3 regions of the Paenibacillus sp. MZ03-122A genome follow, and region 2 is predicted to be linked to each of the others. Evidence: riboswitches for the same ligand, from Rfam matches in the RefSeq annotation. Region 2 holds a riboswitch; each other region holds the start of a gene.
What was found. Region 2 has a riboswitch for cobalamin ahead of NLX74_RS04900 (ABC transporter substrate-binding protein). Riboswitches for the same ligand answer to the same signal wherever they lie in the genome.
Positions count from the first base shown of each region.

Region 1: linked by a shared signal. The riboswitch ahead of metE (5-methyltetrahydropteroyltriglutamate--homocysteine S-methyltransferase) and the one ahead of NLX74_RS04900 (ABC transporter substrate-binding protein) in region 2 are both predicted to bind cobalamin.
Region 3: linked by a shared signal. The riboswitch ahead of NLX74_RS00395 (ABC transporter substrate-binding protein) and the one ahead of NLX74_RS04900 (ABC transporter substrate-binding protein) in region 2 are both predicted to bind cobalamin.

Region 1 covers NZ_JANAVI010000002.1:408,851-418,894, forward strand. Annotated here, with positions in the region: gene NLX74_RS05830 (DUF6985 domain-containing protein) at 1-468, shown strand, start outside; gene metE (5-methyltetrahydropteroyltriglutamate--homocysteine S-methyltransferase) at 557-2,875, opposite strand; cobalamin riboswitch at 3,037-3,232, opposite strand; gene nrdG (anaerobic ribonucleoside-triphosphate reductase activating protein) at 3,416-3,913, opposite strand; gene NLX74_RS05845 (anaerobic ribonucleoside triphosphate reductase) at 3,910-5,859, opposite strand; gene NLX74_RS05850 (AbrB/MazE/SpoVT family DNA-binding domain-containing protein) at 6,151-6,621, opposite strand; gene NLX74_RS05855 (carbohydrate-binding protein) at 6,856-7,062, shown strand; gene NLX74_RS05860 (Rrf2 family transcriptional regulator) at 7,129-7,602, shown strand; gene NLX74_RS05865 (GGDEF domain-containing protein) at 7,670-8,761, opposite strand; gene NLX74_RS05870 (spore germination protein) at 8,986-10,044, shown strand, end outside.
Region 2 covers NZ_JANAVI010000002.1:198,036-208,079, reverse strand. Annotated here, with positions in the region: gene nikB (nickel ABC transporter permease subunit NikB) at 1-39, opposite strand, end outside; gene nikA (nickel ABC transporter substrate-binding protein) at 86-1,711, opposite strand; gene NLX74_RS04920 (ABC transporter ATP-binding protein) at 1,854-2,630, opposite strand; gene NLX74_RS04915 (ATP-binding cassette domain-containing protein) at 2,627-3,544, opposite strand; gene NLX74_RS04910 (ABC transporter permease) at 3,544-4,359, opposite strand; gene nikB (nickel ABC transporter permease) at 4,374-5,303, opposite strand; gene NLX74_RS04900 (ABC transporter substrate-binding protein) at 5,319-6,899, opposite strand; cobalamin riboswitch at 7,117-7,320, opposite strand; gene NLX74_RS04895 (hypothetical protein) at 7,686-8,000, shown strand; gene NLX74_RS04890 (hypothetical protein) at 8,545-9,228, shown strand; gene NLX74_RS04885 (hypothetical protein) at 9,737-9,907, opposite strand.
Region 3 covers NZ_JANAVI010000001.1:75,780-85,823, reverse strand. Annotated here, with positions in the region: gene NLX74_RS00425 (cobyric acid synthase) at 1-460, opposite strand, end outside; gene cobS (adenosylcobinamide-GDP ribazoletransferase) at 499-1,368, opposite strand; gene cobU (bifunctional adenosylcobinamide kinase/adenosylcobinamide-phosphate guanylyltransferase) at 1,365-1,925, opposite strand; gene cobT (nicotinate-nucleotide--dimethylbenzimidazole phosphoribosyltransferase) at 1,922-2,992, opposite strand; gene NLX74_RS00405 (ABC transporter ATP-binding protein) at 3,036-3,869, opposite strand; gene NLX74_RS00400 (FecCD family ABC transporter permease) at 3,866-4,912, opposite strand; gene NLX74_RS00395 (ABC transporter substrate-binding protein) at 4,909-5,916, opposite strand; cobalamin riboswitch at 6,125-6,318, opposite strand; gene NLX74_RS00390 (histidine phosphatase family protein) at 6,441-7,199, opposite strand; gene cbiB (adenosylcobinamide-phosphate synthase CbiB) at 7,244-8,215, opposite strand; gene cobD (threonine-phosphate decarboxylase CobD) at 8,205-9,308, opposite strand; gene lplA (lipoate--protein ligase) at 9,468-10,044, shown strand, end outside.

The sequences.
Region 1 (10,044 bases), 210 kb from region 2:
ATTGTTCTGCGTGGTGTAGTACATGTTGATTTTTGCGGGCAGCCCTCGGAAGTAGAAGTCGAATTTATCGTGGGAGCCGACTCCGAAGAACAGGCACAGACTATAGAAGAACCTACACAGTTGCAAAAAAAGACATGGGAGCAGTATATGGAATATTCGTCAACTATTCATCCTCAAGTGTTGGAGTCCATACACCATCATTATGCTGGCATAGTGGAAAAGTACCGGAATGCTTACAGTACATGGGGAGAGGACCCAGATGAATATGCGCCTTATGTGGAGCGACCGGAACAATTGTTGGATCGAATACAGCTTATGTCTATACTGATTTCCGACTCATCGGCAAAGGATGAACTGTATTTGAATTTTAGTTGCTCCTGGGATCGAGAACATGGCTTAGGCGTACATATGAAGCAGATGAAAATGGAGCATATTCAAGGCGTATATACATTATATGATCTAGAATAAATCCCCCTTCCTGGCTTTTAGCAATAAGGGCCGGAAAGGGGAATAGGATAAGGCGAAAATGATGGCGCGATTGGATACGATAAAAAAATTAGTTGGATACAGCCAAAGCAGCCCGGGCTGCTTGAGCTGCTTGTACCATTTGCCGCAAGGCGGCGACAGATTCCTCTTTGGTGCGGGTTTTCAGACCACAATCCGGATTAACCCAGAACAAATCTGATGGCAGTACGCGCAGGGCACGCTGGATCATGCTTAGCATTTCAGATACATCGGGGATGCGCGGACTGTGGATATCGTACACGCCCAGACCAATGCCTTTGTCGTATACCTGATCTTCAAAGCTGACAATCAGTTCTCCGTGGCTTCGCGAGGTTTCAATAGATATAACGTCGGCATCCATATCGGAGATGGACTGAATCATATGCTGAAATTCGGAATAGCACATATGCGTATGGATTTGGGTCGCTGGCTCTACGGTGGCCGTGGTCACAAGGAAGGCTTGAACCGCCCAATCCAGATAGGCTTGCTGCTGTTCTTTTTTCAGCGGAAGCCCTTCACGAATTGCAGGCTCATCGACCTGAATCATGCCGATGCCCGCTTGTTCCAGTGCCTCTACCTCTGCCCGTAATGCCAGAGCCAACTGTAAAGCAACTTGACTGCGTGGAATGTCATTACGTTCGAAAGACCAGTTCAAAATGGTCACAGGACCCGTAAGCATACCCTTAACAGGTTTGGAAGTTAACGATTGGGCGAATGCCGTTTCTTCCACGGTCATGGGCTGATCGAAGGAAACGTCTCCGTATATAATCGGCGGTTTGACACAGCGGGAGCCGTAGGACTGCACCCATCCGTTTTGCGTAAAAGCAAAGCCGTTCAGCTTTTCGCCAAAAAATTCAACCATGTCGGTCCGCTCAAATTCCCCATGTACAAGCACGTCAATGCCAATGTCCTCTTGGATATCAATCCATTCCTTAATTTGCTGTTGGATGAACGTTCGATATTGCTCGGCAGACCATTCTCCTTTGCGATAGTGCAGGCGGGCCTTGCGGATCTCGGCGGTTTGCGGGAAGCTACCAATGGTCGTCGTAGGCAGTGGAGGCAACTTCAGCTTATTTTGCTGAATCTCACGACGCTCGGCGAAAGGAACGCTGCGTGACAGAGGCTCTTTGGCCAACAGGTCGGCCAGATCGGCAGTTGTCTGTACGCGTGCCGCTGAACTGTTGAAACGGGCTACCGCATCTGCACTTTGTCCAAGCTTGGTGAGTGCGGATGGATCGTGTTTGCTAAGTGCAGCCGTCAGGATGGCGATTTCCTCTAGCTTTTCATCAGCAAAGGCCAGCGCTTGCACCAGCTCCTTGTCCAGCTTGTGCTCTGCCTCCAGGCTGACTGGCACATGCAGCAGACTGCATGATGGCTGTACGATAAGCTGCTCGGCAGTGGTCTGTTCTGCTAACTGACCCAGCAGAGCAGCTACAGCGTTCAGGTCGCTTCGCCATATATTGCGTCCGTCAATGACACCAGCGCCCAGCGTTTTTCCTTTAGGGAAGCCATGCTGCAATATATGCTGAAGATTTTCGCCATCATCATACACAAAATCAAGACCTAGCCCCTGTACCGGAAGTGCGGACAGACGCTCATAATGATCTAGGCTGCCAAAGTAGGTTTGCAGCATTATATTTGAGGAGGGCGCAGCTTGGTTCAAAGCTTCATAGACTTCCTGAATAATGTCCAGATCCTCTACTGGGAATGAGGTGGTCAGGACAGGTTCATCGATTTGGACCCACTGAACACCTTCTGCTGCTAGTTCAGATAGGACATGGGTGTATAAAGGCAGGAAGGTTCTTATAATAGAGGCAAGCTCCTTACGATCATAGCCTTTGGAAAGGGTAACGAATGAATAAGGGCCGATGAGAACCGGTTTACCCTCAATGCCTAGTTCCTGTTTTGCTTCACGATAAGCTTGTAAGGGTTTATTTTCAGTGAATACCGGGACTGCATTTGCCAATTCGGGAACGATGTAGTGATAATTGGTATTCATCCATTTGGTCATTTCACTGGCGGTTGCTCCCTTCTGACCGCGAGCGATCCCGAAGTACACGGACAGAGGAACCGGACCTGCGGGACGATAGTTGAACCGTTCAGGTACTAGACCGAACATCACAGATGTATCCAGCATGTGATCGTAATAGGAGAAGTCTCCGACAGGAATGCGATCAATCCCCTTATCGCGCTGCTTGCTCAGATGCTCCAACCGTAATTTTTTCATTTCCGTCTGCAGTTCGCTTTCGTTAATGCTGCCGTTCCAGAAGCGTTCCAGTGCTTTCTTCCATTCCCGATTTTCGCCGATACGCGGATATCCCAGATTACTGCTGATTAAGCCGGACAATTCAGGCCATTCAATAATGGACATGTACTTTTCCTCCTAGCGGGTAGCTGTTTTATTTTTACGTACCAAAAAAGGCATTCTTCCCCCCAAGGTTAAAAATAAGTAGGGGAAAGAATGCCTCCGTGATTAAAAAATCAAAAATACGGCGACTGCTCTTAACACCTCCCTATCTTCCGTAGGTACTTGCGATGTTGTTAAAATAGGCAGGTCTCCTGACTTACGGATCATGACGCTCAGCATTCCTTCCCGGTCTGTGGACCAGTGGATATATGAACAGCTGAAAGTTCCCCGTTTACAGTGGCGGGACCGTGCCGGATTTGCACCGGCTTCCCTTTTAAGCCTGATCTGAATAGAACAGACACCTATCTCCAAGCTATGCGGTTAAGGTATGACGAATAATTATGCACTCGTATACTTGTTCACCATCATAAGTGAAACTTACAGGATGCGCAATAGAAACTCCAATGGAATCTGTTAGCTATATGAAAAAAAGACAAGCCTTACCCATGATGGGGGCTTGTCTTAGATTAGATATAGCATCTTGCTTGCTGGGTAAGCATCGCCTTATGTCAATGAAACGGTATAGTCTGCCTGAATGCTGGCTTTTACATCTACCAGACGCTGGTTGCGACTGCCCCGGAAGGGAAGGGTCAGGTCCTTTTGCTGTTCTACAAAACGACCATCCACAATCACATCGCACAAAAGCGCCAGTTCCTGTCGCTCCGGATCTGTGAGTAGATCTTCATAGACAAAGCCAGTGTAAGCCCACACGGTTCGGTCGGGACAGGCCTCGCGGAAGTCACGCACAAATTGCGAGCATTCTGCTGCTGAGAAAAACGGGTCTCCCCCGCAGAGAGTCAGTCCGTCCAACAACGGATTTTCCATGATGTCACGAATGACCTCCTGTTGTCGTTGGGGGGTGAATGGCTCGCCTGCACGGAAGCTCCACGACTCTGGATTAAAGCATCCAGGACAGGCATGACGGCAACCGCTAATGAACACAACGGTGCGCAGGCCGTATCCTTCGTTCAGAGATTCCGGAATGTAGCCACACAAATTCACTTATGTTTCACCCGGTCTCGAACTTCTGCCTGTTTTGCGGCATTAAAGCGAACGGTATAATCTCCTGTCAGATATCCGGTTACCCGACGTAAGCGCTGAAAGTGTGTGTGCTCCTCATCTGTGCCACATTGGGGGCAGCTTGTCCCGATAATCCCTTCATAACCACATTCCGTACAACGATCCACCGGATGGTTGATGGAGAAGTAGCCGATGTTCTGATGCAGCGCATACTGAACAATTTTAAGAAACGCATCCGGGTTATTCCGCGCATTACCGTCCAGCTCAATGTATGAAATCGCACCAGCGTTGCATAGGTTATGGAACGGAGCTTCCAAGCTGATTTTACGAGCAGCCGGGAGCGTGTAATACACGGGAATATGAAAAGAATTCGTGTAATATTCTCGATCATTTACCTCAGGAATAATCCCGAAATCACGTTGATCCAGCAATGTGAACTTGCCCGACAGACCTTCGGCAGGCGTAGCGAACAATGTAATATTTAAATTGTGGTACTCACTCATTCGATCGCAATACACGCGCATGGAAGTGATGATTCGCTGTGCCTCGCGGTATACGAAATCATCCTCCCCGTGGTGTTTCCCGTATAGTGCCTTCATGCACTCAGCCAGCCCGATGAACCCGATCGAAAGCGTACCGTGCTTTAGTACGCTTCCCACCTTATCATCTGGTGCCAGTTGTTCTCCACCTTCCCATACCCCTTCGCGCATCATAAAGTCCGAGGCTTTGGCCGGTTGGCTGGTCTGGATTTGATAACGATGAATTAGGCCATCTACCGCAATGCGCATAACTTCTTCTAGTCTCGCATCAAAGCGATCACGGTCAGGTGTCAGGCGTTTGCCTGTGCAAATACCATACTCAATGCCAAGTCGCACCAGATTAATGGTATTGAAGGAGAGATTTCCCTTGCCACTCTGCCGGTTTCTACCGAAACGGTCAGAAATGGTGCGGGTACGGCAACCCATTGTCGCTATAATGGTATCTGGATCATCAGCACGGTAAAAAGGCAGGTTGAAGGTGGCATCCACATTCACAAAATTGGGATACATCCGTCTGCTAGAGCATTCTACCGCCCGTAAGAACAAATCATAATTGATGTCGCCTTCTGCCTGGTTGATTCCCTCTTTACATTGGAAAATATGTTGTGGAAAAATAGGAGTTTCCCCGCTGCCCAAGCCGCGAATAGTGGCCTCCAGCAGCGATTGAGTAACAAGCCGTCCCTCAGCAGACGTGCACATTCCGTAATTCAGTGAAGTAAATGGAATCTGTCCCCCCGCCCGACTGCTCATGGTGTTCAGGTTATGAATGAGCGATTCAGCAGCCTGCCGGGTTTCCGTTTCCGTTTCTTCGCGTGCGAATGCGTAGGAACGAGGGCAGACTTCTTGCAAATGGGGATTGGCCATATGTAGTTCGTCTTCAGACAGACTGGATTCTATCTCTTCCTCGAACAACCGGAGTCCCTTGCGCAGATGCTTGCGGAAGGACCGGGCAACGTATGGGGCAAGGTCCCAATCGATTTTATTGGCAGAGACACCTCCGAATTGGCTGTTTTGCTGAGACTGGAATATGATGGCGACTAGTGCCATAGCAGACATAATCGTTTGCGGTGTGCGCACAGAGCCGTTGCCTGTATTGAAGCCGTCTCGCAGTAAACGACCAAAAGGGATAAAGATACAATTTGTAGTTCCGAGTGCATATTGGTCCAAATCGTGAACATATACATACCCGTGGTCAATCGCGTTCGTCAGTTCAGGCGGAAGTACCCGCAGGCGTGCATACCATTTGGCATACTCGGACCCAAGCTTGCTCATTTTGCCGCTGAACGATTCTCCATTCAAATTTGCATTCTCCCGCAGCATGTCCAGATCTTGTGCCCCAATGACCCGCTCGCCGATGTCGTATAATTGATGTTCCTCCAGCACCTTCATCGTAAAACCCTCCATATAGTAAAATATATATATTTTTCACAAAAACAACATATTGATGATATCTTGTGTTAACCAATTGTTTCGATCTATATATTGTATATACGTATACATTGAGAGTATGTGACTATTGTCACATTGGTAGGAGCGGGCAGCATAAAAAAGCCAGATACAGAGTAAGGGACACATCCACGAATATGCACCTTACTCTATATCTGGCCATCGTAGTTGCGAGGAAAATGATAGGCTTGCGAGTACATAGTATATGATCTTGGGATATTGTTTTGAGAAGGTTTAGAGTAGCTTTTTCAACTGGGACACCCGGCCTTGGGAAATATCTAGCATTTCGGCATATACTTTTTGTGGCAGGTTCGGGTGTTCCTGAATCAGCTTGCGTAGCTTTTTTACCATTTCACCTTGCTGCACTCTAGATTGCTTGGGTTGCCAGGTTGTGTTGGTTCGGGTCGGCTTAGAATCTTCTTGAGCCTGGATAGCATCGGTGCTTGTGGCATGCACATTTTCATCGGTCTTTAATACCTGGATGCACTCTGCGCAAATAAAGCTGTCGCGAAAATAAGTTAAATGATCCACCGCGCCGCAAAATTTGCAGGAGACACCGGTGTATTTTCTTAGTACAAACCCTTCTTCATCTACGAAAAATTCAAGTGAATCACCGATATTGATATCCATTGTGGTCCGCATTTCCTTAGGAAGTACAATCCGGCCCAATTGATCTAGAGGCCGTGTCATTCCAGTATTTTTCATTAGAGCTTCCTCCTTCCATGATATATCCTGATTATACCAAAAAATATTATTTTTAGCTTTGTATATTGAAGGTAAAATACAACTTTTTTTGTCTTTATGCTGCGGTCTCTCTTTCAACCAGTATAGGATGTTTTCGGTATTGTTGCCGGGGTATCCCTTTTTAGCTACGATATATTAAAACGCTTTCATAAATAAACTTTTTATCATATTAATTAAGCTTATGCCACAATTGAGCTGCGTTTGGATGCGCCGGACAACGAAGCTGTGGCACGTGTGAACGTGGGCAATACAGGAGGGGCGCAAGCATGGACTTCGCTCGCGGAAGCGGTACATTCAGTCTTTGGCACACGTGATGTATACCTGTTGTTGAGCGGAGAAGTGCGGCTAGCTCATTTTACTTTGGGCGCTAATGCTACAGAGGATTCCGGCTTTCAGGCTTGAACTTACTTCTGACATCACGTACAATGCATTCAACGAAGTTTCTACAGCTTAGGGGTGTCATCTCATTTGAATAGTGAAAAACGACTACGCACCGCAACGCCCAAATGGCTTGGGGTGGCGGTAAAGGCGCTTGTCTATTTGGAAAAGCACGGAGAACTCTGTGCCAGCGGTTCAATTGCCCGTTCCATTGACTGCGAAGTCACTTTGGTGCGCAGGGTGCTGACGCGACTTGTACAGGCAGATTTGATTGCAGCACGCGAAGGTCGTGAGGGAGGCTATGTGCTTACCCGCTCGGCCGACCATATTACACTTGCCGATATATATCACGCCATTGAAATATGTGATCCGATTTTCCCGGGTATGATGCATGAACCGGAAACCAATCCTTTTTGTGAGGAGTTGGCGATAGCCGTATCCGAAATTTTAGCCGAGAGCGAACAACGTATGCTAGAAGTATGGGGGTCCCATACGCTGGCTTCGCTTGCCAATCGTACATCACTCGTGGTGGAGAAATGCAATCATAATGAAGATTCAAAATGATAATAGCCGATACGACTCTCAAGAGAGGGTTGTATCGGCTATTTCTATGAAATGGTCATGCCTCAAATTATATTTCATATGAGCAAACCCGGTTACGTCCTGCATTTTTAGCTTCGTATAGTGCTTTATCTGCCTGCTCCAGCAGGGCTGCCCCGGACATATCTTCACCGGTACCAGGAAAGGTCGTCACGCCGATGGACACCGTGACTTTAAGAACAAGATCGTCCGCTAAAATAAACTCGTGCTGATTTACTCCACTAAGAATCTGATTAGCTATGCGCAGCGCTTGTCGAAAAGCACAATTCGGCAAAAGCACGGTGAATTCTTCCCCCCCGCTGCGGGTGACTACATCATTAGGACGACATTTTTCCATTAAAATCTGCCCAAGCTGGCGCAGCACTGCATCTCCTGCCGCATGTCCGTAGGTATCGTTGACTTCCTTGAAGTGATCAATATCCAACACCAGTACAGATAAGTGCTCGTGACGTTGGCGAGCTTGAGGGAGCTCCTCTTCCAATGAAAACTCAAGCTGTCTTCTGTTGCTTAAATTAGTGAGATGGTCTGTGTAGGAGGTATGCTCCAGTCGAAGTAACAGCTCATTGGATGTGTTGATAGATTCAGCAATGAGGTACAGAAGACATCCGCCGACCATGGAAATGAAGAATTGGAGCGGATACACGTGCAGAACATCATCAAGATTTTTCAAATTAATCATAAGGGGACAGAATATAATGCCCAAAGCAAAAACGTTCATAATCATCAGCTTGGGTAAACGTGACCAGGACAGATGTGACAATAAAGCGCACCCCAGGCCAACGAGCATCATAAAAATAGCGCCTACAATGGCTTGAGTGTTGATACCAAACAGCAGTAATCTACCTACACATACATACAGGGTAGCCATGAGCGCTGCTGGGCCGCCGATGTAAGTGGCGGTAGCTACGATGGCCAGATGACGAAGATCGGCAATCGTATTAAATCCTACTGGAATTGAATAGTACATCATAACAATGCCGTAGCACCCAAAAAGGGCACCTCCAATCCAATGTATCTTACGCTTCAAGGTGTGCAGCCGGATTTTATATCTTTGTGATATAAGGCCGGTTATGTACAAAAAGGTGACAAGGATACAGGTATTTACAAAAAACGTACTGAACAAGATGCTAACCCTCCCGAGAGGCATATTTCTTCATTTTATCAAAAAAACTGACATTAAGCTTGCAAATGAAGAATTTATTGAAATTTATTACGCGGGTGCGCATATAACGTTTCGTCCACGTGTTTGGTGCATAACTGGGAATAGATTGAGCATACTCCAAAGATACAAGAATAAGGAAAAATGGGCGGTATCTATTGCTGCCTTACTGGAGATGAGGTTTGCTCATGATTCGCTATCCCTATCGCAAACATAATAAAAAGTCGGGTGCGGTCAAGAATAAAGAAAATTCTTCACGTTCTTTAAAGATCGAGGCTCATTTGGATACCAACTTACAGCAAATTAAGGAATCGACGTCAAACAGCCCAGACTTCTTGATTCGCCGTTTTAATGTCGGACTAAAGGCGGATGTCCCTGCCGCCATTGTATTTCTAGATAGTATGGTCAAGACGGATACAGTGAATGAGCTCGTCATGAAATCATTGCTTAGCCGCCCATCTGCCGAGGTGGCTGCTGAGGTAGAAAGTGCAGAAGAGCTTTACAATCGGATACAGGCTCATGCGCTGGAACTGGGTGAAGTAAAGGATTGCGATGATTGGAATTCCATGATGGAACAACTCTTGATGGGAGATACGATCATTCTGCTGGAAGGCTGTAAAAAAACCATCGCATGCGGCACACGCGGAGGAGAGACGCGGGCGGTTAACGAGCCCTCCACACAGTCTGTCGTCCAGGGGCCGAAGGATGGATTTGTGGAATCCCTGTTCACGAACGTCTCTCTTGTACGTCGGCGGATTAAAAGCTCCGATCTTACGATGGAGATGTTCAAAGTAGGAAGTACGTCCCTCACGAATGTGGCCATACTGTATATGAAAAATATTGCAGATTCTAGTGTCGTAGATGAAGTTCGCAAACGGGTAAAAGCCATCAATATTGACGCCATATTTGAATCTGGCATGGTAGAAGAGATGATACAGGACCAAAATCTCACACCATTTCCAACGATCTATAACTCGGAAAGACCGGATACGATTAGCAGCAACATTATGGAGGGGCGGGTGGCACTCATCGTCGATGGAAATCCATTTGTACTGGTGATGCCCACTGTATTTGCTCAATTTTTTCAAAGTTCTTCCGATTATTCGGAACGTTATGACATGGCAACTGTCATCCGAGTCATCCGTTATATCAGCTTTATTATTCTGATTTTGGGGCCTTCTCTCTACATCGCCTTAACCACTTATCATTATGAAATGATACCAACCCCACTGCTGATCAGCATACTA
Region 2 (10,044 bases):
AATGACCGCTACCATTCGCTTCCCGATATAGCTGATCATGAGTTGTCCTCCTATCCTGTAAACTACCGTTACCCGTCGGCTTCAGCTACTTTCCGATTTCAATTCCCTCAAACGGATTTTCATCCCGATTAGCCGGGAATACAAAGTTTGTAATCTTTTTCTGGTACACTGCCGTTTTCTTAATATACGAAATAGGTACAATGGCAGATTGCTCCTGGAGCGTCTTCAGAATCGAAGCATACAGCTCTTGGCGCTTGGTTTCATCTGTCGATGAGAGCGCTTCGTGTACTTGCTGATCCAGGTCTTTCTTCATCGGAAGGGCGCTCAGCACCTCGGAAATTCCAAAGCTCTTCTTAGCAATAACATTAATAAAGGAATGCGGATCATAAGGCGCACCATAGTTGTACCAGAAGTACAGATCAAACTGGTTGGATCTAAGGCGCTTAATTTGAACCGTCAGCTCCAGTCCGGTCAGGTTCACTTTGACACCCAGTTCTCCCCATTCAGCCTGAATGGTTTCAGCCATCGCCTTTTGGATCGGATCGGTTTTATCGAAAATCAGCTCAAAATCTAGCTGTTGTCCGTCTTTTTCCCGTACTGTACCGCCTGCGGGCAGCTTCCAGCCAGCCTCATCCAGCAACGATTTGGATTTTTCCACATCATAACCAACAGGCTGTAAGTTTACATTCGTATACGGATAGTTTTTGGATAAAACCGTATCCGCTGTTTCCTCCAGCCCCGAGGTTACACCTTCCACCATTGCCTGCTTGTTAAAGCCATGCTGGAGTGCCAGACGTACCCGAAGGTCTGCCAGCTTGGGATTGGATGAGTTGAGCAACAGGCTTCTTGTACCGACAGGCTCGGACAGCGTGGTAACATACTGATTCGTGTCGCGAAGCTGTTTGAAAGCATCCAGACTAATGACACCCTCTCCATAAATCAGATCCAGATCGCCTTTTTCAAAGGCCATTACACGGGTTTCGCCATCGGGAATGATTTTTACCGTAATTTTATCCACCTTTGGTGCAGTGCCCCAATAATTTGGATTACGCTTAAAGGTTGCATATTCATCTTGCTTGTATTCATCCAGCATCCAAGGTCCTGTACCTACAGGTTTCTTGATTCCCTTGGACGTATCTCCATCATCCGGGAACCCCGCTTCACCTAGAAAACGGAACGGGCGAACGACAGACAAATCCTGAAGCACCGGGTAGTATGGCTCTTTGAGCGTCATTCGGAAGGTGCTGTCATCTACAGCTTCAGTTTTGTCGAGAACGCCTACTATACCAAGCCAGCTGTGCGTCTTCTCATTTTTCATAATAGCGTCAAAGTTCTTTTTGACAATGGCTGCATTAAATAGCGTTCCATCCGAAAATTTCACACCTTTGCGCAGCTTAAACGTATATATCTTGCCGTCCTTGGAAATAGTCCAGGATTCAGCCAAAGCAGGCTCCAGCTTGCCTCCTTGCTTGTAGCTGACTAACGGCTCATAGACCATGGATTGTGCAAAAAGTTGGGAAGGATTGTATACGTGAGGATTCATCGTACCAATGTCACGCGGCCACGATAGCGTGATAGACTTTTCATTGGCAGCTCCGTCAGTAGAGGTGGATGCAGGTGCGTTCTCCTGCTTCGCGCAGCCCAAAACAACGGATAATAAGAGGAGCGCTACCAACATAAGGGTGGCAGTCTTGCGGTGTCGAACGGACATCAATGTATTTCCCCTTTTCTATATATGTGATAATGATTATCATAATCATATTTAGAATAGGTACCACGTTCTATTTTGTCAACAACATTCGACAAGCCATCCTCTTATTTATTTTAAATTTGTAGAATATTAAATTTATGGCTTAATTCGCCAACGTTTGAAACAGAGCACGCGTGTACTCATGCTGTAACAAGTCTTCATCCCATTCCTTAAATATTTCCACGATCTCCCCCTGAACCATAACAGCAACGCGGTCACAAAACTGACGAGTAGATTGGAGATCGTGAGTGATGAATAAGTAGGACAACTCACGCTCCTGCTGCATTCTCTTAAGCATGCCCAGCACGGAAAACTGCGTTGTCGTATCCAGATTGGCGATCGATTCATCGAACAAGATAATATCGGGCTCCACCGCCAACGCTCGGGCAATACATACCCGCTGTTTTTGCCCGCCACTTAGTTGTGTTGGGTATTTTTCCAGACATTCCGTGTCCAGCCCCACAGATTCCAGTAAAGACTGGCAAATATCCAGTACTTGAGCTTTTCGTCCGGGAAAATAATTGTGGATTGGCTCCTCCAAAATATCTCGTATGGTCATGCGAGGATGGAGCGAGGAAGACGAATCCTGTGCAACCAACTGGATTCGCTTGTACAGGTAGATATCCTTCATCCTTCCGGTGTGAATGGGCTGGTCATCCAGCCAAATCTCTCCTGAGGTCAACGACTCCAGCCCTAGAATACATTGTGCCAGCGTGCTTTTGCCACTTCCACTTTCTCCAACCAGTCCAAGACATTCCCCCTGTCGTAGCTCCAGATTCACCTTCTTCACAGCCTGTTCGCTATCTTGCGTGCTGAACCAGCCTTTTCTCCGTTTACGGACAGGGTATGCTTTGGTCACATTCTTCAATTCCAGCATCACTGGTGCATCCTTCCTTCCGGGCTCATCTCCAACACTCGATCTGCTATGCGGCTCATCCCCTGGCGATCATGTGAAATCAGCAATATGGTGAGATCAAAGTCTTCTCTCAACTGTTGCAGCAATGCCAAGACCTTGTCCCGGTTGATAACATCCAACGCCGTAGTAGGCTCGTCGGCAATAAAGAGGCTCGGACCGGAGCTTAACATTGCAGCCAGCAGCACCCTTTGACACATGCCTCCGCTTAGTTCAAAAGGATATGACGACAAAATATGCTCAGGATTTGCAAATCCAACCTTGCGGAGCAGAGAGCGCAAATAGGCCTCCCGCACTGGAGTAGCGCCTCCTCTGGCTATCTCCGTGGCACGGCTCAGCAGCTGCCGCATCCGTGGCAGCACGCCCAGCGGGTGGACTTGCTGCGGTGCAGTGTAGGATGCGACAGAATCAGCGTGCTCCGGCTCCATTTGGTCATGCGGCATCCGACGCCGCCCGTGCAGTCTAAGCGTGTCCATCAGCTGGGCGCGGACAGTCCGGATCGGGTTCAACCCGCTCAGCGATTGTTGAATGAGCAGGGCAATATCCTCTCGGCGCAGCCTTTGCCAGCGCCGTTCCTGGAACGGGAGGATGTCTTCCCCGTTATAGTAGATACGCCCTTGCGTAACATTAATACCTGGTTCCAGCATGCCTGCGATTGCGTGTGCGGTCAGGCTCTTGCCGCATCCACTCGGTCCGGTCAGGGCCACAATCTCCCCTGAATATATGGAAAAGCTCACATCACGCAGCAGTAGTTTGCCCCCGCTTCCGCTTGCTCCTACGCCTGTGCGGCAGATTTCCAAATGTTCCACGTGTAACAACGGTCTTCGCCCTGCCACTTGTTCTATCGTATCCTTGCACCCAAGGGCTGTTTGATCCTCCACTATTTGTCCGCCCCCTTTTCCGAAAAGCGGTCGCCCAAAAGCTGGCAGGCAAGTACGAACAGCATAATCGCCAAGCCCGGGAAAATCATGACATGCGGGGCCACCTGAAAATACGAGGTTGCATCATGCAGCATCACGCCCCACTCTGGCTTAGGCGGCTGTACACCCAATCCAAGAAAGGACAGCCCAGCGATCATCAGCACCACGCGTCCGATATCCCATACCGCATAAACCAACAACTGCGGCAACGCTTGTGGCAATACATAACGGCTCAGTATACGTACGTGTGAATTGCCGGATAAACGGGCATATCGAACGTAGTCCTCCTGACAGGCTTTTTGAACCAGACTACGGATATACCGGACATAGCCCGCCCACCGTACCGCAATAATCGCAAGGGTCATGTTAACAAAACCTGGACCCAAAATGCCCACAATTGCCACCGTTAAAATAATATCAGGAAAAGCCAGTACGCCGTCGATTCCCCGCATGATCAGCTGATCCACGCGTCCGCGCACATAACCAATGAGCAACCCTATAGGCAGACTGAAGCATAACGTAGCTACAGTAATTGCACATGCGATTAGCACGCTCATCCGAATCCCGTAAATTAGCCTTGACATTACATCCCGACCCAGATGATCCGTACCGAAAGGATATTTCCGACTGGGTGGTGCCAGACGGTTCAAAAGATCCACTTGAAGAGGATCATGAGGAGCGACCCATGGAGCTAATAACCCAAGCAGCACGATCAGACCAAACAGTACGCCTCCTGCCAGCAAGCTCCCTTGAAAGGAAAGCCGTATCTTTTTCATTTTCAGCTTCCCCCTTAACGCAAACGCAGCCTCGGATCTATCGCCGTCTGGACCACATCCACCAAACACTGAACTCCTACAATTAAAAATACGGCGAAAATAACATACCCCTGAATCACCGGATAATCTCGCTGTGTAATTGCATCTATAAAATACTTGCCCAACCCCGGCCATGAAAAAATGGTCTCTACGATGACATTGCCTGCCAGCATAAATGATAGATTGGTACCTAGCAGTGTAATTATAGGCAGAACCGCATGCTTAAATATCTCAAAAAACAGGATATGCATACGGGAAAAGCCTCGAGCCTTCGCTGCTTTCACAAAATTCCGGTCACCCAGCTCCAGCATTTGAGCGCGCAGTACACGGGCTTGCACAGCTCCCAAACCTGCACCAAGAGTCAGCGCTGGGAGCACTAGATGTGTCCAGTCCTCTCTTCCCATGGATGGGAGCCAGCCCAAGCGAACGGAGAATAGATAGATCAACAGAAAACCAAGCCAAAAAGAGGGGATCGACGATCCCAGCAGGGCGAACAGCCTGCCCAGACGATCCAATGGGCCGCTAATTTTTAGCGAGGCAGCCAGCCCCAACCCCAGCGTAAGCACCGTCATGACGGCAAAGCCCGCAGCAGCTAGCTCCACAGTAGCAGGCAGTCTGTTCCACAGTTCGGCTAGCACGGATTCCTTGGATACATACGAGGTGCCCCAATGCCCTGTGAACACATCCCGCAGCCAGTTCACATATTGAATATGAAACGGTTCGTTTAAGCCTAGTTCCTGTCGTAGCGTCGTCAACGCCTCCTCAGAGGCAGGGACATTATGCGCGGTGAGCAAAATGGTAGCAGGGTCTCCAGGAGCCAGCCGCATCAGTACAAAAGTCAGCGTGGATACAACGAATACAATGATGAGCAGCTGCGCCACACGTTCCAGTATAAAACGAATCATAGGATACACCGCTCGTTATTCCGCAATATCGGATTGCGCTGTAATGTAGTAATACTCGATCGGATGGGGTGTAAAACCCTCCACCCCTTTTTTCACACCAAACACATTGTCAGGATGCACAATGAACGACTGTGGCAAATCCGTATTGATGATATCCAGCGCTTGTAGTGTCACAGCATTACGCTGCGCTGTATCCTTCGCCAGCTTCAAGCTGTTAAGAATACTCTCCAGCGGTTTGGAACTATAACGGCTTACATTGGCTTCGCTTTTCGAAGAATAAAACATGTCCATAAAATATTGTGGCTCTCCTGTATGAGCAGTAAGCATACTGTACATAGCAAAATCCCAATCGTTTTTGGTCAACGCCTCGTCGATATTTTCCACCTTGCGAATCTTGACCTGGATTCCCTCTTTCAGCAATTGGCTTTGGATGACCTCAGCCATAACAGAGAGCTCCGGACGCTGAGGAAAAGTCAGCAGCGTAACCTCGAACGGCTTGCCTTGCTTAGTCCATGTCCCTTGGGCATCCTTCTGCCAGCCATCCTTCGTTAACAGCTGATTCACCGTTCCGTCCAGCGCTTTACGCTCAACTTTACCGAAGGGAAGAATGCTCGGGAACGGACTGCTTGCCTCCGTACCGAAGCCCCTCATGACGGCGCTCACAATCGATGTGCGTGGAATCAGGCTGTCCACCACCTTACGGTTCGCCGCATCCTTGAATACTGGCGATTCCATATTGTACACGATCATATGGGTGCGCAAGGAGGGAGCCGACAGAACTTGTAGCCTGTCGTTCTTTTTCAGTACCTCTGCGTTATCAACCGGAATATCCGTCGCTACATCCACCTCGCCGGATTGCAGCGCCATCAGGCGCGAATTCCCGTCCGTAATGAACTTCATTGTCGCCTCAGCCAATCGGGCCTTCTCGCCCCAGTATCCGTCATAACGCTCTACGACCAAGGATTGGTCCTTGCTGAACGCTTTGATTTTAAAGGCGCCTGTCATCGCTGGGTAACTCTGCTCATCTTTCATCGATGCCACATCCAGTACAGTCGTCGATGGATCAGCTAGATTGGACACCAGCGCCGCATTCGGCTGGTTTGTCGTGATCTTTAAGGCCAGCGGGCCGCTTACATCAATGGACTTCACATTCAGTAAATCCTTCGCCAGATGGCTTTTCTCGATAGAGCGTAGCAAAGATGCTTTTACACTTGCTGCATCCATACTCTTTCCATTATGAAAAGTGACTTTATCCTGCAAGCTGAACGTCCAAACTGTAGGACTATCCTGCTTCCACTCCTTTGCCAGCCAAGCCACAGGCTCCAGCTTTTCATTCAAACGTACCAGTGTCTCACCTGCACCGGATCGCATCACATCCCAGCTATTATCTCCGTGCGGGTCAACACCTGACGGTTCCCATGTATACGCCATTACCAGCTTTTTACCTGTCACTGTTTGTTGTGCTGACCCGTTCTCATCTTTGCCGGAGCTATTCGACGTCTTATTGCTAGTACATCCCGAAAGAGCCATAACTGCCAGTAACAGCATCACCCCTGTACATATCAACCATGAGCGCCTGCTATGATTGCTAATCATTCGATGAATCCCCCTCTAGCTTGTAAAATCATATAAACCTAACGCAAAACGCGAAAAAAGCATTCCGGACCACTTGATCAGCAGTCAGAAATGCTTTCATTATAAAATGTCAAAACACACCTCGAAACCAACTCCAAAAACATAGAAGGGATCAGATCGGTTTCAGACATTCCGTATGCAGCACGCCTAACCACCTCCCCAGCATCCCGTGGGTCTGACAGTGATGTCAAAACAGGCAGGTCTCCTGACTCCAAGCGTATCTTTCAGGCCTTCCCGGTTCTTCACAGTTCCAGTGGCTGTTCTGAAAGCTCCAGCAGTATCCTGCTGATGCCTGTATACAGTGGCGGGCCCGTGTCGGAATCAACCGAACTTCCCTTTTAAGTGAACACGCTTAACAACTATCCACATGGTCTCAACAAACCCCCGTACATAGAGTCGTCCGGCTCACACCTGTTTTCTTCTTTTATTTCTTTTCATTACGATCTTATTTTGTTGTCACAGGCTTGTCAATAAATGCTGTATAATAATTCAAATTTGAATGATATGGCGAGAATGAAGGTAATGGCTATTCATTGCGTGCACGAAATGACGGGCATTCCGTCTCCCTCATGATGTCCCGAAAACTGTACCAGACTACTTAATGAATCTAAAAGAGAAGCATAAACGAAAATTTAGCAGCGAGATTGCAGATCAATTTGTACAAGCTATAAAAAAAGATACATTATATCAAATGCCTGAAAAAGCAGTTGGTTATTCCTTCTCCAAAAAATTGAGGAAGAAAAAAATTTGAAAAGCGACAAAACCAAAGAGTTGATCGGAAATTTAGTGAGCAAACCTTGTGGAATTTCTATTATAAGGATAACAGCATTGGGGGCAGCTACCAAACAAAAGAACTATATTGTTGATTCTTCTCAGACAGCCTTTGAGACAAATTTAACTATTAGAGAATTTACCCGTAAAACATTCCTTAGTGATTTAGAGAATGAGTTTGAAAAGCCTCCGGTGATTAGCCGGGGGCCTAATTTGTTAACTGACCATTTCCTGACAAGCCATGTCAGCGTGCCGTTTAGGTGCCTAGCAGTCAAGTTATTTTTTAGCTAGTAAGTGAGCGAAGCGAGGGATCTTGCAGGTCGTTCACAGCGTCGTACTGTAAACCAGGACGAAGCGACGGCTTGCTTTTACGCTCGAAAAGTTGTGGAGCTAAAGAGTTTTGTACGAACAACCAAACGGGGAGGCACTTGCTATTAAACCGTCAGTTAATAAAAGGACCGTTGCGATCAATACGGCTCTCTTCTATCTTATTTTAAATTTTATCCATTAAATAAAATTATTTACAAACATAAAATTTACAGGTAATATTTACTTATTCCTTCTTATGGATAAAAAAACAATTGTATACACGACTCCAGAGAGGAGACTTAGTAGAAATGAGGTTGATAATGTTCTGAAAATAAAGGTAGATGCGGACACTGTGTAAAGTTGCAATGAGCCGTTAAGCGAAGAAGTTGTCGTCGTTGGTCCTTGAATAAAGGAATAATATATTCCTACCAAAAAACCGTAAGACAAATACTTAAACAGATTTTTTTCAAATTTACTCATTTCTTAGCCCCCAATAATATTTTTCGAAGAGGAGAATTTTAATACTATGAAACCATTCAAAGTCATGACTAAAACAGCAATAATTGCAGCATTGACAGCAATATTATTACCATATGGAGCCATTGCTTCTGCAAATGATGCGCCGAATCCATTGTCATCGACAATACAATCAGAAGCCGGAAAATGGGAACCGACAGATGAAATAAAGGCCAAGGAAGGACAAGTCTACAAATATATCGATCCTAGTAGTGTTAACGATGATGTTTATTACTATTATGTCAATTACGACAATTTAAATCAAGAAAAAGGTAATAATGATAGAATTAGTACCCAATCCATTGGGGTGACTCCTATTGTTAAAACCCATGAAAATCTAGGTTATTGGGTTGATACAAACAATGCAATTCGTGTAAGTACATATACTGGGCCTGCTGCTGCAAAAATTACAGTGAAAACTAATATTAAAGTGAAAGCGGAAGGAGCAATAACAGGTGGTGTTAAAGCTATAGAAGGCACATTGGGTTTTGGTATAGAAGCTGATATTGGCCTAGATGATGAATATTCAATCAATGTTCCTAAAGGAGAAAGATGGGTCATTAGTGCTTTTCCACGATATGAAAAACATAGATTAGGAATGTATTGGCCAGCTCCATTCATAGGTGATCCTTTCATAGGTTATGTGAGAGTAGACAAGCCTGTGGGAATTGCTTTCAGAGTAGAAAAGCACTAATCATATCAAATAAATTGAAATAAAAAGAGAGGCCGTTGCAACCAACACGGCTTCTTTTTTATAGCGGAAAGTAGCGGGACTCTCGCGAGTCTACTCAGTTACTTTGGACTGGATCTGTGGCGTCCGAACGATCTATTGCGTTCAAAGGACTTTATATCATACCTAGACAGGGTTACACGAAAGAATGTCGAATAGAGCGGGTAAGTAAAAGAATGATGAAACAGGATTGTAATTCGTCGTGACGGACAATTAAATACTTGGTACTACGGGCTTTTTATTGACAAGCACGGAGGGTGATGAAATTAACAAGACAGCGAAATTTGAGGATTGGAAGACCGGACATATGCACTCACAAAACTCTGGGTTTTGGAATTTAATTTCGTATGGAATCTTACTGTATCAGCATAGGGAGGCATTCACTTTATCTATCTGCTAACGCATACGGTTCGAATAATCTTCCGTGATTTTTGCTAGGATAAAAAAACAACACGTTCCCAAAGAATATTTTCTATCGTCCACGACTTTCACGTCCAATAGTCATAATTCTGGCCCCCTGCTTTAGCTTGTCCAAATCCAGGAAATAAAGCAGTCCCCTTGTTGACGATCCGCGACTGTTGCGCATCTGCTTACGCTGGCTGCGAACCAATGTAAGCAGCTTCGTTAGGTTATAGCTGTCCAACTCCAAACTCAATCAATTTGGGTGTGCTGCGTCTGGCTCCGGCCAGCCTGACGCCTGCCGTAATAGATACCAGTTTGCACAGCCTATCTTCTCTGCTCATCTTCCCCGGATAACTCCATGCCAAAAAGCCGGAAAAG
Region 3 (10,044 bases), on a different contig from region 2:
TCAAATTAATCTCTGCCGGGCTGCCTGCCCCTTCCATAAGGACAATATCATAGGTATCACGCAACCGACTCAGAGCATCCATAACGGTCTGTTTGGCTTTTGGCAAAAAATCCTTCCGGTAATCGGAGGCGCTCATATAGGCATAAGGTACACCGTGTACAACAATTTGTGAGTGCATATCTTTGACCGGCTTAATCAGAATCGGATTCATGTCAGTTGTGGCCTCAATACCGCAGGCCTCAGCCTGCACCCCCTGAGCGCGTCCAATTTCCTTGCCGTCCTCGGTAACATAAGAGTTTAACGCCATATTTTGCGACTTAAACGGTGCGGGACGATATCCGTCCTGCGTAAAAATACGGCAAAGCGCAGTCGTCACCACGCTTTTGCCCACATCCGACGCTGTTCCTTGAAGCATCAATACGGCTGCCGGGTTTGTGTAGGACGGTTCGAAAGTTGACAATTGCCTCTTCCCCTTTAACGAATTCATTTCAAATCTGGTCACAACCCGTACAAAATGACAATAAACAACAATAAAACAGTCTCCAGCAATTCGTTTAAAGTTCCGTATATATCTCCTGTAAGTCCACCCAAGCGGCGGTTAATACGGTTTGCCGTGAAGGTTCCAACACCGTAAGCCAAGACCGGAAGAAACACAAAACCTAGCGAGATTGGAAGGCTCTCAGAATATGAAAGGAACGTCTGTAAGTAGGATCCTGCCAACGACAGATTCCCAGTCCCCCTTGTTGCTGTAGCCAAATCTGCCAGAAGATATTGTCCTACGGCAGCACTTAGGGTCACTAATACTGCCCAGAATACGGCCAACCCTACGCGGCCACCACTCATATCAGCAAAACGCGCAGCCAGCCCATCATCATTACGGGCTTTAGGCCAGCGTTTCATTGCATGTACCATAAACCAGCGGCTCCAAACCATCGGAAGCAGCAGCAAGCCAGACACATTCCGTTCAACCAGCACCGTATACAGCAAAGAAGCCTTGAGCATGAGTAGCAGCACACAAGCAATAACGCCCATAGCCCCTACACGGCTATCTTTCATAATCTCCAGCATCCGCTCACGAGATCGGTAGCTGAACAAGGCATCGGCCGCATCCATCCACCCGTCCAAATGCAATCCGCCCGTCAACCAAACCCAGACAACAAGCGTAAGAATCGCACACGGCAACGGCGGCAATACCATAGAAGTAAGCGCCGCAAAGCCCCAGACAATGATGCCAATAACCACTCCCACCAGCGGATAATAACTTGCACTGCGTTTAAGCAAATCCGGGGAAAAATCTATTTCCGCCTTCACCGGAAGACGCGTTAAAAATTGAAAAGCCGCAGCAACAGCCTGACGTTCGCGGCTCATAGCTTATATTCCAACTGTTTGAGTTCTACGGGAATGCCACCCGTCACCAAAAATACTTCATCACAAAGACGGGCAATCCGCTGATTCATAAACCCACTCAAATCCCGATACAGCCGACCCAGCGGATATTCGGGCACAATACCGTCACCAACCTCGTTGGTTACGATGACGAGCTGCCCTGGATACTGCTCCACAGCTGCCGCCAGTTCATTAATGGCAGCTCTGGACGCAGCTTCGCCGTCCTCGCCTGCGGCCAGCAGTACGTTCGACAGCCACAGGGTCAGGCAGTCGACTAGCAACATAGGCGCGGGCTGCGACGCTTGATCGCCACCAAGCCGCTGCAGCAGCTCCGGCAGCGCCTGCGCTTCCTCCAGCGTCTGCCAGTCGTACCCGGCAGACTCGCGCTGGACCCGATGAAGGGCGATGCGCTCCTTCATCTCCATGTCATAGGCTTGCGCCGTTGCAATGTAGCAGGCGCGCGAAGCGCGCGACATGCATAATCGCTCGGCAAAGCCGCTTTTCCCGCTGCGTGCCCCGCCGGTCACGAGCGCTTTCATCGCTGCGCGGCCCCCTGACCGTCCGATACGCCTGCATCGGCAAAGGTCGCCATTTCGCGCATGATGCGGCACGCCGCATCAATCAGGTGCAAGCTAAGCGCACCGCCTGTGCCCTCCCCGAGCCGCATGTCCAAATAAAGCATGGGCTCCAACTTGAGCTGGCGGAGCACCGCCGCGTGCCCGCGCTCGTCCGAGGCGTGCGAAGCGAGCATGTACGCAGCGCTAGCAGGCGCAAGTGCACGCGCTGCAAGGGCGGCTGCGCCTGAAATAAAGCCGTCCAACACGACTGGACAGCGATGTGCGGCTGCGCCGAGGATGACTCCTGCCAAGGCGGCAATCTCCAGACCGCCGACCTTAGTGAGCACATCGAGCGCATCATTTGCATCTGGCTGGTTCACGTCCAATGCGCGGCAGACAACCGATATTTTACGGGTAAGCCCAGCCATATCTACACCCGTTCCCCGGCCTACGATAACTTCCGGCTCTAGCCCGGTAAGAGCACATACGACCGCAGCGCTGGCTGTCGTATTCCCGATGCCCAGTTCTCCGGTAACGAATAGCCGTGTGCCACCTTTGACCGCTTCTGCTACGGCTTCAGCTCCGGCCAAAACCGCCTGCTCCGCTTCCGTACGTAGCATCGCTGGCCCTTTAGCTATATTCGAAGTACCCATGCGTACCTTACGGTCCACCAGATTCGCGTGAGCGACATCCGCATTCACGCCAACATCTACCACCTTGACATCTGCGCCCGCATGGCGTGCCAGCACATTAATTGCCGCGCCACCTGACAGCATGTTATACAGCATTTGCTGTGTAACCTCAGCCGGAAAGGCACTGACTCCCTCTTCACACACCCCGTGATCCGCAGCCATGACCATAACCGTTTTACGATCAAATTCAGGCTTGTCCACTCCTGTAATTCCTGCTAGCTTGATGGCCACACTTTCCAACTTTCCAAGACTTCCCGGTGGCTTTGTTAATTGGTCCAAATGGGCTGAAGCTGCCGAGGCCGCCACCCCATCCGGCTGGGCAATGCTATCGATCAGCTGACGCAGCTTGTTGTTCATACCTTCCACTCCCTGCTCTTTTTAAGTGTGTTTCATCGTTTATTTAATCTGCTGTATCCGAAGCACTTCTGCGCAGCAAGAGCTGCGGCACACCGCTATCTGGATGCGGAAGCATCACAGGCTCAACACCGTATACTCGTCGAATCCGATCCTCGGTTAATAACTTCGATGAAGCTCCCAATCCTTCAACCATTCCATCCTTGAGTACAAGCAAATCTTCGCAAAATTGGGCTGTCAAGTTAAGATCATGCAAGACCGCAATGATCGTCACACCCGTTTCTTGGCGCCAATCTGCCAGCAGTTCCATAAATTCAAGCTGATAGCGCAAGTCCAGATAGGTCGTAGGCTCGTCCAGCAGCAATATTCGTGGCTCCTGCACCATTACTTTTGCCAAAGCTACACGCTGTCGCTGTCCCCCACTCAAGCGGTCCAATGCTCTGTCCGCCAACGTGGCAAGACCCAATCGCTCCAGCACGCGATCCGTGATCGCCTCCACATCAACACCCTTTTCCCTGCCTAACCAGTCCTGATGAGGAAAACGTCCCATTTCTACGACTTCCCTGACAGTGTATCCCACTGGAGGAAGCCCTTCCTGTTGGAGTACGGCTATGAGTCGGGAAAGCTCTTTTCTGCTGTAGCTACCGACCTTTTTGCCATAGATATGAACGTTTCCCGAAGTTGGCTGATCTACACCCGAAAGCAGATGCAGCAAGGTCGATTTTCCACTGCCGTTCGGACCAATAATCCCCCACCAAGTTCCTTCGTCGACGCTCCAGCTTATATTCTTTAACGCATGGAACTCTCCATAGGCACGTGTCAGACCCGCTACCTCTAATGCCCGATCCCGCACCTTCTGTGATTCACTTTGTTCTGTCACAGCAGTTCCCCCCTGCGCAGCTTCTTGTTCCGGTACAGGAGATATGCGAAGAACGGTGCCCCAACAAAGGCCGTCATCACGCCCAGAGGAATTTCCGTGGGGGCTAACAACGTGCGAGCCGCCGTATCTGCCCAAGCCATAAAAATGGCTCCACCGAGCGCAGATAATGGAACAATCATCCGGTAATCAGGACCTGTCACCAGACGAATGATATGCGGTACAACAAGTCCCACAAAGCCAATCACTCCACATACCGAGACAGCGGCAGCTGTCAGCAGCGTGGAAATGATCAGAACAGATAGCTTCGTCGCATCTACATGAACTCCCATGTGAGCCGCCTGCCGTTCACCCAAAGCCAAAATATTCAGTACACGTGCCCGGTTCCATAGAAATACCAGTCCTATGACCACATAAGGTAAAAGGATTCCTGTATATGACCAACCGCGCAGGCTAAGACTTCCCATCGTCCAGTACAATATTTCATTGACCGTCTCCTTCGACATGGCTGTCAGAAAGGAAACAACTGCTCCTAGAAAGGATTGCATCACTACACCCGACAAAATGAGACTTTGTGTCGGAATTTTTCCACCTTCCCGTGCCAACGTCAGCACCATCCACAGCGTCAGCATTCCGGTCGTAAATGCCACTAGCGGCAGCGTCCATATGCCAACAAATGAAAATTGAAGGCCCCAATAGATCAGTACTGCCGCTCCTACCGAAGCCCCCGAGGATACCCCCAGTGTATACGGATCAGCCAAAGGATTACGCAGCACACCCTGAAATCCGGCTCCCGCCAGCGCCAGCGCTGCTCCTACCAACATTCCTAGTAACACTCGTGGCAATCTGACCTTCAAAATAATCTGCTCTGAGGATGTATTCCAATCCGGTGTAAATGTATCGCCTAACCACGGAAGGTGGTTAACCAGAATGCCCGTGATCTGGCTGACCGGAAGCTTGGCCGAGCCGATGCCAAGACAGAGCAGCAGCGTCAGCAACAGCAAGACAAGACCTGTCCCTCCAAAGCCGATCAGTTTACGGTTCATTTGAAAATTTCAGGATACACGCCCTTGGCCACTTCCTTGAGACCTTCCGTTACGCGTGGACCCGGACGACTGATCAAATTATCATCCACGGCAAACACCCGGTTGTGGCGAACAGCCGATATTTGATCCCATCCACTGCGAGCTTTAATGATTTCGCCGAGCGTTTGGCCAGTTTTGTCGTCCTTGACACTTTTGCTGTACAAAATCACGTCAGGGTTCGCAGCAATAATATTTTCCTCACTAATTTGGTACCACCCCTTCTGCGTGGCACCTACATTTTCGCCGCCCGCCAAAGTAATCAGCTCGTCCATAAACTCACCTTTACCAACTGTCCAGCCTGGTGAAAACTCGACGTATACCCGCAGCTTCTGCCCTTTACCGATATTTTTAACTCCTTCTTTCACTTCCGCTACATCTGCTCTCATCTTGTCAGTCACCGCTCTCGCATCTTTCTGATGATCGGTGATTTTTCCATACAATTCGATGTTAGCTATGACATCTTCAACTGTCTTCGGTTCCGTTTTAAAAATCATAATTCCCATGTCGCGCAGCTTGGTCGTAGCCTGTTCACTAAGTGATATCCCTGCAAAAACGACTTCCGGGTTAGCAGCAATGATCGCCTCTTCGTTCGGTTTCATAATACCGCCTACTTTAGGCTTTTTCGTAGCTGCTTCCGGGTAATCAGAGTAGTCGGAGACGCCAACTATTTCCTTATCCAGTCCGATGGCGAACAGCGCCTCGGTTTCTGCCGGGGAGACGGAAACGATTTTATCCGGCGCTTTTTTGAATGTAAATTCCTGTCCTGTTGCATCCTTAACTGTTAGTGGGTAAACTGTTTTGCCCGGAGGCTCTTGTGCGGTTACGGTCTTTCCCGGCTGCTGTGCAGAAGTCTGATTCTCTTTATTTTCAGCATTTTTCCCATTAGCGCCACATGCACTCAGCACAACTGCCAAAATCAGAACCAATAAACCTGTTGTCCAAACCTTTATTTTTTTTCCTGCCATGATTTGCACCCCTTCATAAAAAAATCGTTAAGAGCGTTACTTGAGCATCATCAGATATCTTCTAAATCCAGCCTTCTTTTCCTATCAAAAAACCCCCGCATCCTTATATCAGGACACAGGGGTCACGTTAGCGCAGATCGTGCGCAGGCGGCAGCTTCTTTCCGCACGGACAGTCACTGCGAACACGTCATCCTTTCCTCGAAGGATTATGGTGACAGGCGGACGGGCAGGTATCCTGACTTATGGTAAGATGCATGTCCTGAAATTCCTTCATATGCTTAGTAGCACATAAAGCAGGACTAACGGGCATGTTTCCATTTACAGTGGCGGGACCGCGCCGGACTTACACCGACTTCCCTTTTAACAGCGCAGGCAAGGGAAACCATAGTTTCATCACACTGCGCCGACCTCGTCTGCTGGATATTTGATGTAGTGGTAGTCAAGCCGTTCTTTTACTTGATGATTATAGGTTAAAATGAGGCGGCTTACAACCCAAACAGCCTCTTTATCCACTGGTGCCTAACCTAACGAGGGAGCATTTCCGCTATGTAATTGTGCGGTCCTGCCAGCCTCAATTGAATCCTAAATGCTTCTCCCGGCTTCGGATTCAGACTCCAAAAATCATGGCCCGGTATCAGCATACAAGCTAACTGACGAATTACGCCACCATGCGTAACGACCAAAACAGAGAGCGGCCCAGCAGTCAAATCCATGGGTCGAACTTCCATAGCAACACGCCATTCATACAGAGAGTCAAGAAATTTCCGCAAACGATTCACAAAATCTGTCCAAGACTCTCCTCCAGGAGGGGTTATCCGTTGCGGCTCATCAATCCAAGCGCGATACAACGACACATCCTTGAGCATGTCATACGTTTTTCCATCCCACTCGCCAAAATGAAGCTCTCGCAGACGTGGTTCCATCATAGGAGACATAGTGGATAGGGAACCTCCAGACGTCAATTCTGACTCCGGCACAATGATCTGCAAGGTCTGGCAACATCGCATTAAATCGCTGCAATAGATTCGAGCAAAGGACTGCCCCTGCAATTCTTCTTGCAAAGGCTTTAATTCTTGTTCTGCTCCTGGTAGCAAACCTAAGTCGGAGTGTCCCATATATCGACGTTCCTTATTCCATAAGGTTGTGCCGTGACGAACTAACACGAGCTCCATGTCCCAATGCAGATCTTCTTTAGCATCATACGGCACCTTATCCTCCTGTGAGTTCGGACTTTGTACGTCTTCTACCGTCCTTTTTGCTGCTATATCTTGTTTCAAGATCATGTCACTTCCTGCTCGATCATTATTCAGTGTGTCACGCCTCACCCTCACCGCACCCATCCCAAGGCAAAACAACCTGCGGCTCCTAACAAACACAATCCTACGAACATACTGGACACGGCGAACATCAGCTGGATTGTATGCCGTATATCTTTCGACTCTAGCGGTCGTATCCAATCGCCCATGTATGCACGAAAAGAGCGTACGCCATGATACACATTATAGCCTCCAAGACGAATCCCCAGTGCTCCAGCAACAGCTGATTCCGGGAAGCCACTGTTCGGGCTTGGGTGCAGACGAGCGTCTCGCTTGACTGTGCGCCAGCTTCTAGCAGCATCTCGCTTGTATATCCACGCCGCTACCACAAGCATTGCCGCTGTCAGGCGTGCCGGAATGTAGTTAGCCACATCATCCAGACGTGCTGAAGCCCAGCCTAAATGCAGATACTTTTCATTTTTATAGCCAACCATGGAATCGAGCGTATTCACAGCACGATAGGCCAGCGCCAAGGGTGCTCCTCCGATCAGGGCATAAAAAAGCGGGGAAATAATCGCGTCCACGATATTTTCAGCGACCGTTTCAACCGTACCACGTACAATCTCAGGCTCATCAAGCTGTTGCGTATCCCGCCCGACAATCATGCCCAGCTCCCGCCGTGCCGCTGCCAGATCATCCGCCTGCAACGCTCGATATACTGCCATTCCTGCATCCTTTAGTCCTTTGGAAGCAATCGTGGTCGCAATCAGCACCATTTCTGCGCCGACAGACAACCACGGATGAATCCAGGCAAGCAAGTGCAACAGCGCCCAGGCGAGCGCAAAGGAGCCTCCCGCCACAATGAGCGGAAGCAGTATACCCGCACGTTTTAGCCCCCGATCACTGCGGACCTGGCGACGAATCGCTTTTTCCAATGCTGAAATGGCATGTCCCATACCGATGACTGGATGCGGCAACCACCTCGGGTCACCGATCAGCCTGTCCAAAAGGTAGGCTGCCAGGATAATCAAGCTAACTGTCACGCCGCTGTTCCTCCTCCAGCACTTCACCCAATACAGACAGCAGCCTGTCGTTGGCTTCTGCATCCTTGACCGCAATCCGAAAATGGCTCGTCGTCAGTCCCGGATACATAGCACAGCTACGTATAAGAATTCCGCGTTGTCCAAGCGCCTGCTGAATAGCCGATGCGCTCCACGTACCCGGCGCCCTTGCCAGCACGTAATTGGCTTCGCCGGGAACGACACCGCAGCCCCATTCCGCCAAGGCGGTCAACAGGCGGTTGCGCTCCGCAGCAATCAGCTCCTGTGTTTGGCGCTCATATGCTTGCCCACTTCTCAAACACGCCTCCCCAGCCAGCAATGCCAATCCATTCACACTCCAGGTCACCTGTTTGGCCGTCATTCGCCGGATATAGTCCGGATGAGCAATCGCATATCCCAATCGCAAGCCAGGAATGGCATAAAATTTGGTCATTGACCGGATCAAAATCACATGAGGATAGCGATCCAGCACAGGCAGCAGTGAGATTCGCCGTTCCAGCGGAATAAAATCAATGAATGCTTCATCCACCACCAGCACGGTACCCGTTGTGCCAGCCGCCTCTGCCAGCTCGCACAGCTCCTGCTCACTATATTGCACGCCATTTGGATTATTCGGCTGTCCGAGGAACAAAACATCTACCTGCTCCATGAGCTGAAGGATGTCCTCCACGTCCGCCTTCCATTGAAGCGAGGCCTTCCCATACACCCGTTTGACCTCGGCTCCGAATTTGCCAGCCAGCTCGGCATATTCCGAAAAACACGGCTCCACTGTACCCACACGCTTAGGAGCTAGTCCCAATAGTAGGAGCGCCATGCTTTCAGCCGCTCCGTTTCCGATACTTAGCGACTCCGGTGGAACATGCAGTCGCCGTGCGAGCATATTTTTAAAATTCCGATGCCCAGGGTCTGGATAGCGAATCACAGTGTCAAATGAGTGTTGCAGCGCCTCAAGCACCTCTGGCGGTGGACCAAGCGGATTAATATTTGCACTAAAATCTACAAAATCCGCAGCAGCTCCGCCAAAAGTCGCGGCAGCTGTTTCCCTGTCTCCACCATGACCGTAAACCTCTATCATTGCCTCTCATCCTTTCCGCCCGTTTCCAATCATTTAGCTCCATTATGAGGCTGCTTTTTGCGTCCCGTCAATGCAAATGAGCTTTTGTACATGGCTCACTTGGGTTACAATAGAAGGAGGCACACATAAATTACACAGTTTATATACGGAGGAATGGACATGCTGTTCATCGACAACCAGGGGATACACGATCCAGCCATTAATCTTGCTATTGAGGAATACGCGCTCAAGCATCTACCGCTGGACGACAGCTATTTGCTGTTTTACATTAATCAGCCTTCTATTATTATAGGCAAGCATCAAAACACTATTGAAGAAATCAACGCCGAGTTTGTTAGGGACAACAATATTCAAGTCGTTCGTCGCCTGTCCGGCGGTGGGGCTGTATATCATGATCTCGGTAATTTAAATTTCAGCTTTATTACCAAGGATAACGGGGAGTCCTTTCATAATTTCCTCAAATTTACGCAACCTGTGATTGATGCCCTCCGCCAAATGGGAGTAGAAGCTGAAATGACAGGCCGCAACGATCTACAGGTCGGAGAACGTAAAATTTCAGGAAACGCTCAATTTGCCACACGCGGACGTATGTTCAGCCACGGTACATTGATGTTTAACCTGAATCTGGACAATGTGGCTGCATCGTTGCATGCCAATCCCGAAAAATTCAAATCCAAAAGCACTAAATCTGTCCGCAGTCGCGTAGCTAACATCAGCGAACTAATGGACCGTGAGA